2 regions of the Oceanobacillus sp. FSL W7-1309 genome follow, and region 1 is predicted to be linked to the other one. Evidence: riboswitches for the same ligand, from Rfam matches in the RefSeq annotation. Region 1 holds a riboswitch; the other holds the start of a gene.
The links. A riboswitch is a leader RNA that binds a small molecule or an ion and turns the genes downstream of it on or off. The one in region 1 is predicted to bind S-adenosylmethionine.
Positions count from the first base shown of each region.

Region 1 (4,911 bases):
TGAGTGCCTCGTCACATACCCGTGGAAATCGGTTTGCACCAGAATTAACGAATGCTGTACTCGCGTGGTTAGAGCATCATGGAAGAACTGTAATAAACGGCAGTCGTGCACTGCAGCTTGAAGTAAGCAAGGTTCTGCAATATCTTGAGCTTGAAAAGTATGGTGTTAAGACACCAAAGACAATTGCAGCTGTAGGGAAAGAAAATATTTTACAAGCAGCAGAAGCTTTTAAAGGGAAGAAGTTTATAACGAAGCATAATCGTGCAGGTAAAGGCTTGGGCGTTCAATTATTTACTTCCATAAACGCACTGCAAAATTATGTGGAAGGGGAGTCGTTTGAAGAGCCGGTTGATGGCGTTACGTTACTTCAAGAGTATATTGAATCTCCGGAATCCTATATTACGCGATGTGAGTTTGTTAATGGAAAGTTCCTTTATGCTGTGCGTGTGGATACATCAGAGGGATTTGAATTATGTCCGGCAGATGGTTGCACAATCGATGATCTTTTTTGCCCGGTGGGTGAAGAAAGTGCCCAGCCAGCTAAGTTTCAAATTCGTGAGGGATTTAATCATCCAGTATTAGAAAAATATGAGCGTGTCCTAGCGGCGAATAATATTCGTATTGCAGGAATCGAATTTATTGAGGATAAGGATGGGAATATTTACACGTACGATATTAACACAAATACGAACTACAATAGCGAAGCAGAAGCAAAAAGCGGAAAATACGGTATGCTGGAAGTAGCGAGGTTTTTAGGGAGTGAACTGGAGAAATTGAGAGAACATGTAGGGAGTTCCCCCAGTGCAAATTAGTTGACCCATAAAAAATCCTTATCTAGAGTCTGGGGAAGAATCTGGTCTAATGATCCTGCGGCAGCAATTATGTCATAAGTTGAGTAGCAAGGTGCCAATTCTTAATTCCACTGAAAATAAGGAGGGTGTATGTGATAATTCAAAGAGGCTGCGAGATATCTAAAGTATTTAAATAAATGAAGAACGATAGACAAACTTAGCGCAGAAAATATACGTAGACGGAAGGGGCATGGGTGAGACATTGGGGTACATATCACAAGGGTGCTCACCATCTGTCGCTTGATGCTCTAAGTATATTTCCGAATCGGATATTTTTGTCAATCATGTTTGAATGTTTACTGATAAAAACACTTTCAGCCTCTTTGTTATTGAAAAACATTTTTTAAAAGCGATGTTTTTTTATCTGTTAAACCAAGTTAACCTATCTGTTTAATTAAATTAGTTTTGCTGCCATTAAATAATGAAAAGGAGATATAAAAAATGACGAATGAACATGATGGTATTTTAAATTTTAATACTATTGCACAGCACGGGGGACAAGAACTTGATGCGGTAACACATTCTAGGGCTGTACCTATCTATCAAACAACATCCTATGGGTTTGAAAGCACAGATCATGCTGCATCCCTATTTCAAATGCAGGAGGAAGGATATATTTATTCACGTAATGCGAACCCAACTAACCGGGTCCTTGAAAAACGCCTAGCAGGGTTAGAGGGTGGTGTGGATGCATTTGCAGTTTCTTCTGGACAATCAGCCATCACAATCGCTTTATTAACACTTGCAAAAGTAGGAGATGAGATTGTGACAACAAATGCATTATACGGTGGAACGTACAATCTTTTCTCTGAAACGTTTAAACGTTTTGGTGTAACGGTTCGTTTCGTTGATGGAACAAATTTCTCAGAAATAACCAATGCGATTAATGCAAATACAAAGGCAATTTTTACGGAGACAATTGGGAATCCTGGGCTGCAAATAGCTGATATCGAAAAATTAGGCCAAATAGCTGATGAACACGGTATACCTTTAGTTGCAGATTCTACTTTCACGACACCGTATCTCCAATGCCCGATCGCATTTGGAGCAGATATTGTTATTCATTCGACAACGAAATTTATTGGTGGGCATGGAACATCGATTGGCGGAATCATTATCGATGCAGGAAAGTTTAACTGGGCAAATGGTAACTTTCCAGAATTTACAACACCCAAAGATTCACTAAATAACCAATCATATGTGGAACTGACTAGTGAAAGTGCTTTTATTTCAAAAGCTAGATTTGAGTTAGGGCATGATCTTGGAACAGCCTTATCTCCTTTTAATGGTTGGTTATTTATTCAAGGGCTTGAATCACTGTCGCTTCGAATGAAACAGCATGTCGAAAATACGAAACAGATTGCTGCGTATTTAAATGAGCATGAACTTGTAACATGGGTAAACTACCCTAGTTTAAAAGGAGATGGTCAATTTGAGCTTGCGGAAACTTATTTACCTCGTGGAGCAGGAGCAATCTTTACATTTGGCATAAAAGGAGGACTTGAAGCGGCAAAAACGTTTATCCAATCGGTAAAGCTTTTATCACATGTCGCTAATGTAGGTGATTCAAAAACACTTGTTATCCATCCGGCAAGTACGACCCACTCTAGATTATCACCAGAAGAGCAGCGAATTACCGGTGTTACACCAGAATTAATTCGAATATCGGTCGGATTAGAAGATGCTGAGGATATAAAAGCTGATATTAATTCCGCTTTACGGAAAAGCCTGGGAGCTAGTTTTGTAGAATAAAGAAAAATACAAAGAAGTGAGGAGAGAAAAGTATGATTATTGCTGCAGTACTGGATGAAAGGAAGTTTATCGTACCAATTGTTGAAGGAAAGGTTTTACGGATTTATAATTCAAAAACTAAACAGGTTGCAGACTATGAAAATCCAGCTGTACATTTAAAAGAAGGAAGAAGGGGTGCAGCATTAAAATTTGCTGAAAAGCAAGGTGTGGAGGCATTCGTTGCCCCACCACAGACATTCTGTGAACTGTCATATGAAAAAGCTAGAAATGATGGTATTCAGTTTTTTCAGTTAAGCAATTCAATCTCATTTGACCAATTTGAAGATAGAATTAAGTCCAATTTACTTTTGCATCAATCAGAGTTGCCAGAAAATGAAATTGCTCCTAGTTTTTAAAAATGAATGAGAAGGAGGCTCTCTCTAGAATGACAAATTTAGGTGTCGAATTGGAAATCAACCAACTCGAAAAATCCTTTGGACATTTAGAAGTATTGCGTGAAGTTGATCTACGTATCAATCCTGGTGAATTTATTGCAATTGTTGGAAAGAGTGGATGCGGAAAAAGTACCTTGCTTAGACATATTGCTGGCCTTGAGAAAGCAACCACCGGAGAGGTTAAGCAGGATGATATCCTATTAGATGGTTTAAATAAACAGGCACGAATTATGTTTCAAGATGCTCGGTTATTGCCTTGGTTAACAGTTCTGGAGAATGTTGGAGTTGGATTAGGTTTAAAGAAAGAATGGATGGAACAAGCGAAGTGGGCTTTACAACAAGTCGGCTTAGAAGAGAGGGCAAAAGAGTGGCCAGCCGTTTTATCAGGAGGACAAAAGCAACGGATTGCTTTAGCTAGAGCATTGGCATCAAAACCAAAATTGATGCTTCTTGATGAACCATTGGGAGCGCTTGATGCGTTGACTAGGTTAGAAATGCAGTTACTTATTGAGGAACTTTGGTTGAAACAGAAATTTACAACGATTCTGGTTACTCATGATATGAGTGAGGCAATTAAGCTTGCGGACCGTGTTATTTTAATTGAAAACGGTTCGGTGAAACTGGATTTGCGAATAGATCTCCCAAGACCAAGAACTCGATCAAATCCAAAATTTGCAAAGTTAGAAGAAGAACTTTTATCGAGTGTACTTGGAAAACAAAAGCTTGATATACAGGAACACAGGATGAGAAAAGTTGGAAATGAATAACTTTACTATGTGATTGATTGCAGTTTTATTCTTATATCAACGGCTTTGAAAAAAGAAGTTAAATATATAACATTGTGGAGGTTTTAACATGGTTGAATTTATTACAATGGCACCAACATCAGGCGATGGAGAGTTTGTTGGCGCATCCAGCAATAATGCTTCACGCAGAAAAGTGAACCCTTGGACAGGGACAGATGAAAGTTCGGAAAGACTGCCTACATTTGAATATATTAGGGATATTGCACAAGCAGCAGAAAAAGGAGGATTCTCAACATTGTTATTGCCAACAGGTGGAGGGTGCCTGGATTCCCTAGTTGTTGCAGCTAATTTGATCGGTCAGACAGATCGCTTAAAATTTCTTTTTGCGATTCGCCCGGGTTCGATTCAACCAACTATATTTGCTAAACAGTTTGCTACAGTAGATTATTGGTCAAGAGGAAGAGCGCTCGTTAATGTGGTAACAGGAGGTTCTCCAGTGGATTTAGCTGCTGATGGTGATTTTTTGGATCATGGAACAAGATACCGGAGAACTCGGGAGTATATTCAAGTATTGAAACGACTATTTACAGAAGAAACCGTTAATCATGAAGGTGAATTTTATAAACTTCAAGGATCAACATTATTTCCAAAGCCTGAAGCTATACCAAAAATATATTTTGGTGGCGCATCAGATGTTGGTAAGGACGTAGCAGCAGCGGAGTCTGATGTTTATATGTTATGGGGGGAAACACTGGAAAATACGAAAGAACGAATTAACGAAATGAAGAAACGGACAGCAGCTTACAATCGGGAATTGAGTTATAGTGTTTCTTTTCAAGTTGTATTAGGTCAGACAGAAGAAGAAGCTTATAAGAATGCTGATAGACTGCTCACAAAGGCTGAAATTGATTTGTTAAACGAGAAAAAGCAGGCAACAGCAAAAGGTGATTCCGTTGGTGTAAAAAGGCTGCACCAATTAATGGAAGAAGGGCGAGAAAATGATTTTAAGATTGGCCCTAATTTGTGGGCGGGACTGACCCAGGTATTGTCTGGAAATTCGATTGCACTCGTTGGAACGCCAGATCAGGTTGCAGCACGGATTGTTGCATTTGCTGATTTAGGATTCGA
Region 1 is NZ_JBBOBX010000001.1:122,299-127,209, reverse strand. Features, by position in the region: gene NST46_RS00590 (ATP-grasp domain-containing protein) at 1-812, shown strand, start outside; SAM riboswitch class I at 828-935, shown strand; gene NST46_RS00585 (O-acetylhomoserine aminocarboxypropyltransferase/cysteine synthase family protein) at 1,293-2,603, shown strand; gene NST46_RS00580 (hypothetical protein) at 2,636-2,998, shown strand; gene NST46_RS00575 (ATP-binding cassette domain-containing protein) at 3,028-3,804, shown strand; gene NST46_RS00570 (LLM class flavin-dependent oxidoreductase) at 3,893-4,911, shown strand, end outside.

Region 2 (4,911 bases), 950 kb from region 1:
ACCTTCTTCTATTTTAATTAAACCTGCTTGTTCAAACAATAGTAATGCACGTCCACTGTTTGTCGGGTCACTTGGAAGACCGATACGGGCGCCGTCCTCGAGATCTGCTACATCTGTTACACCTTCTGAGTAAATCCCCATCGGGAATGTAACCGTATCTGCAACTTTAATTAAATCTAATCCGCGTTCTTCATTCATATGGTCAAAAAATGGCTCGGTTTGGAAGCTGTTTAAATCAAGCTCGCCTTCAGATAAACTAACATTTGGCATGACATAATCGCTGAAAGAAACTAATTCAATTGTTAGGCCATCCTCTTCAGCAAGCTCTGCAACCTTTTCTAAGATTTGTTCATGTGGTCCTGATGTTACACCGACTTTTAATTTACCGTCTTCCAATAATCCTTCTGCTTCATCTGAGCCGCCACCACATGCGGCAAGTACTGCCAACATGCATGCAAGTAATCCTGTGAATAGTAATTTTTTCATTATGTATCCCTCTTTCTAAAGTTGATTAATTAGTTGTTGGAACTGCTAGCCTCTCTACTTTGAGAATGGCATTTATTAATGTATCTTCTGTAATTTCTTCCGCCATTAAATGAATCGATTCTTGAGGCAGTAATGTTTTCTTAATAATACGTTGCAATAGTTCCTCGTCTCGAGCGTCAATGGATAAATGATTTAATGATGCTGGAAGCCCCCAATCATCATATACTGCTAATAGTCTTTTTAGCTCTTCATCCTTTTCTTCTAGAGCCAATTGAACTAAGATACCATAGGACACGATTTCTCCATGTAAAAATTGCTTGATGCTTTTAGCCTCTGTTAATCCATTATGGACGGAATGTGCACCAGCAATTCTTCCGGCCTTTTCCCCGAATCCGCCGACCATGCCACCAGTCATAATAATTGTTTCAATAACGCGTATGAGTGCATCCGATACCTTTTTATTGGATACCGATTCTAGTGCTTCTTTTCCATCCTTTAGTAAGATATCTCTGCACAAAGCTGCGGAGAATTGAGAAATCTGAAGCCAAACAGGTAAATCCTTATCCTTGTAAAAGGATCGAACTAAAGCATCTGCTTCATAATATTTAGCGAGTGTGTCACCAATACCGGCCTTCAAGTATTCAGGTGGCGCACCAGCAATAATAGCTGGCTCAATCAGCACGAGTGTATTTGCTACTGGGAACTCGGTATAGTGTGAATGGGTACCATCAGCTTGATAAAATACACTTAATGGTGTCCAAGCTGCACAGGTAGCTGCGATTGTTGGGATAAGTACGGATTTAATCCCGGCTTTTACAGCTGAGGCTTTAGTGAGATCGAGTGCTGTCCCCCCGCCAATACCGATTACTGCATCAACCCCATCATGTTGAAATGAAGTTGCGAATTGTTCGACAGCCTCAAGCGTACAATGTCCTTCCACAAACGTGATGTTTGAACGATCAAGCTCCTCTGGTATATAAGGAGAGGCAGCATTCCATGCCTTCCTGCCGCTAAGAATATGTATTTTCTTCACGCCTAACTCTGAAAGAAGTACACGTAACTCTTTTAAAATGCCTTCTCCGATTCGATAATGTCCTGGTGCGCCTTTCACAATTGCTGTTGTCATCTGAGCGTCTCCTTATCGTATTTCGGGAAAATAAAAATGCCTCTCTAAAAAAGAGAGGCATGGATATACTTGACAAGTAACCATCCTCTTATTTTCCAAAATACATATTGTATTTTGCAGGAATTAGCACCTATTCTCAGTTGAATTTAACTGGAATGGTTGCCGGGCTTCATCGGGCCAGTCCCTCCGCCGCTCTTCATAAGAGTGTTTATGAATTTGTTATTTCATATATCTTATAATCTATTGGTTGAAAAGTCAATTGATTTCATTTATTCATACTAAATCTGTTATATATTTACTGGATGATAATAAATGCATCGATTCCAGTGTTACGGACAACCTGTAAATGATTCTCTGCATTTGTCCTGTTTGTAAATGCACCAGCCTGAACGCGATACCAAGTTTCACCTGAAATCGTAACCTGTTCTACAAAAGCTTGAATGCCTTTAGAATTTAGGAAAGATACACGATCATCTGCATTTGCTTTTGATTTAAAGGAACCAGCAATAACCTTATACAGTTGGCCGGTACCAGGACCTCCGTTTTTTTCTTGCAGGTTAAATGCTCTCGCTAGTCCGTTGACATGCCCTTCTGCTACTCGCTGCTTCCATGCGTTCTGTTTCATTAAAGCTGCATTTCCACTATGGTCGATAAAACCATTTTCCGTTAGCATTGCTGGCATGGACGACTCACGTAATACATGGAAATTAGCTTTCTTTTTACCACGATTTCGTAATCCGTTAACTTTAATTATTTCTGCATGTAGAATGTCTCGATATCTAGCAGTCTGTGAACTATCTGAAAGGCTGCTATGAATGAAATCCTCATAGCCATCAGCAGAGCCGTTAAATGCATTACAATGAATAGATAGAAAATAATCAGCACCCCATGCATTTGCTTCATTTGTTCGTTGGGCGAGACTTTTTGTTGTGTTTCCAGTACGACTCATTTGAACACTAACATTACTGTAGTTTCCAATTAGCAGATCGCGTATTCGCAACGCGATATCAAGAACAACATCTTTTTCTTGTATTCCATTTCCAGTAGCACCGGAATCTGTTCCGCCATGACCTGGGTCTAAATAAAGTTTCATTAAAATCTCCTCCTAATATAACGTATGGTTGATAAGAAAAATCGAATTGGACAAACAACACTGTCTTAGTTAAAATCCATTTTTGTCACCTCCGTCTTTTTCTCGTTTGCTTATGGTACTTCTTTTCAAAACTACAATCGATGTGAATGTAGATTTGGGGAGGTAATATTTGATTTAATTTATTGGATAAACTAATGAGCAGAATAAAAAATATATTCAAATAATTATTGACATAATAAAAGTAAGCGAATACAATATGAATTAATAATTGTAAACTGTCTACATTACAGAATATTCAATTTATTTATTTGTTAGGAGGCCTGCATGTAGTAATGAATATAGGGAAAATGCATGTAAGTGAACAAGTACTTGCTTATTTGCGTAAAGAAATTATGTTAAATCGATATAAGGAAGGTGAACACTTAAAGGAATCCCAATTATCAAGCGAATTAAATGTGAGCAGGGGACCTATACGTGAAGCTCTTTCAAAATTAGAAGCTGAGCGGTTGGTTAAGAGACTTTCAAATGGTAGGACAGTAGTAGGGAAGTTTGATATTGAGGATATTAGGAATTTATATGATAGTCGTATTTTATTAGAAAAGCATGCCCTAACACAAATATCTCCAGAAGCTCTAGAAAAAGATAAACATCTACTTTATCTCTACATCCAGCAAATGCAGGATTCTTTCGATAGTCAAATTAGGAATGTTGATGCAGACATGGAGTTTCATGCGTTACTAGTAGGTATGACAAGTAATCAGTCACTTATTCAATTATGGCATTCCTTAAATGGCATGATACAAACGTTAATCGAGGTTACGTCTACAATTCTTGAGTCAAGACAGCAGGAAATTATTGAAGAGCATCTTGTCGTGGTTGATGCGCTAACCATAGGGGAAGTAGAGAAAGCTCAAGAACTGTTAGCCCGGCATTTGAAGAGCGCTTCGGATCATTATTGTCAAGCAGTTATGGAATTGAATTTAGGAGGAAAGATAGGATGACTCAACAAAAACTCAAATGTGCAATTATTGGCTCAGGAAATATAGGAACAGATCTTATGTATAAATTATTACGCAGTGACAAGCTTGAACCTACAACAATGATTGGAATTGACCCGAATTCAAAAGGGTTAGCACTTGCGAAAGAGCATGGACTTGTTCCGATTTATAATGGGATTGATGGCTTTGTGGAGCAAGCAGACTTAGCAGATATTGTATTTGAGGCAACCTCTGCTAAGGCCCATACACATAATGCACCGATATTAAAGAAATTAGGGAAAAAGGCAATTGATCTAACCCCCGCTGCTGTGGGACCGTTTATTGTACCTGCTGTAAGCTTGGATGAGCAAAGTGTGGAAGCGTTAGATAACGTTAATATGGTTACGTGTGGGGGACAAGCAACTGTACCAATGGTCAAAGCAATTTCAGACGTGGTCGACGTGGAGTATGCAGAAATTGTTGCTTCCATCTCTAGCAAAAGTGCTGGACCAGGAACACGTCAAAATATTGATGAATTTACAGTAACAACTGCAAAGGCTCTACAGGAAGTTGGTGGTGCCAAAGAAGGGAAAGCACTTATTATTTTGAACCCTGCAGAACCACCAATTCTAATGCGGAATACAATTCACGTAAAAATATCGGAATACTCTGATGAGATACATCAAAATATTTTACAAAAATTAGATGACATGTTGAAAGTCGTGCAAAGCTATGTGGAAGGATATCGTTTTAAAGCAGATCCGGTAATTAAGGATAATATTGTAACTGTTTCTGTTGAGGTAGAGGGAAATGGTGACTACCTTCCGAAATACGCTGGTAATTTAGATATTATTACTTCCGCAGCTGTTAAAACGGCTGAGGTCATTGCAGCTGCAATGGTTTCGAAAGGAGTGGCACAGTGATGAGCAAAAAAACAATTCGATTCAATGATGTTACATTACGTGATGGTATGCATGCGATTTCGCATCAATATTCGGTAGAACAAATTGCTGAGTTAACAAAATTAATAGATGATTCTGGTGTGGATATTATTGAGGCAACACATGGTGATGGGCTCGGGGGAAGTTCGATCCAGTATGGCTTCTCGAAAGAAACGGAAAAAGACATTATTACAACAGCAGTAAAGTACGCTAAAAATGCAAAAGTTGGTGTTTTGCTTATTCCTGGCATAGGGACTATTGAACATTTAAAGCATGCACGTGAATGGG
Region 2 is NZ_JBBOBX010000001.1:1,068,372-1,073,282, reverse strand. Features, by position in the region: gene NST46_RS04835 (MetQ/NlpA family ABC transporter substrate-binding protein) at 1-486, opposite strand, end outside; gene NST46_RS04830 (iron-containing alcohol dehydrogenase family protein) at 512-1,612, opposite strand; SAM riboswitch class I at 1,698-1,817, opposite strand; gene NST46_RS04825 (N-acetylmuramoyl-L-alanine amidase) at 1,908-2,705, opposite strand; gene NST46_RS04820 (GntR family transcriptional regulator) at 3,038-3,706, shown strand; gene NST46_RS04815 (acetaldehyde dehydrogenase (acetylating)) at 3,703-4,605, shown strand; gene dmpG (4-hydroxy-2-oxovalerate aldolase) at 4,605-4,911, shown strand, end outside.
Region 2: linked by a shared signal. The riboswitch ahead of NST46_RS04830 (iron-containing alcohol dehydrogenase family protein) and the one ahead of NST46_RS00585 (O-acetylhomoserine aminocarboxypropyltransferase/cysteine synthase family protein) in region 1 are both predicted to bind S-adenosylmethionine.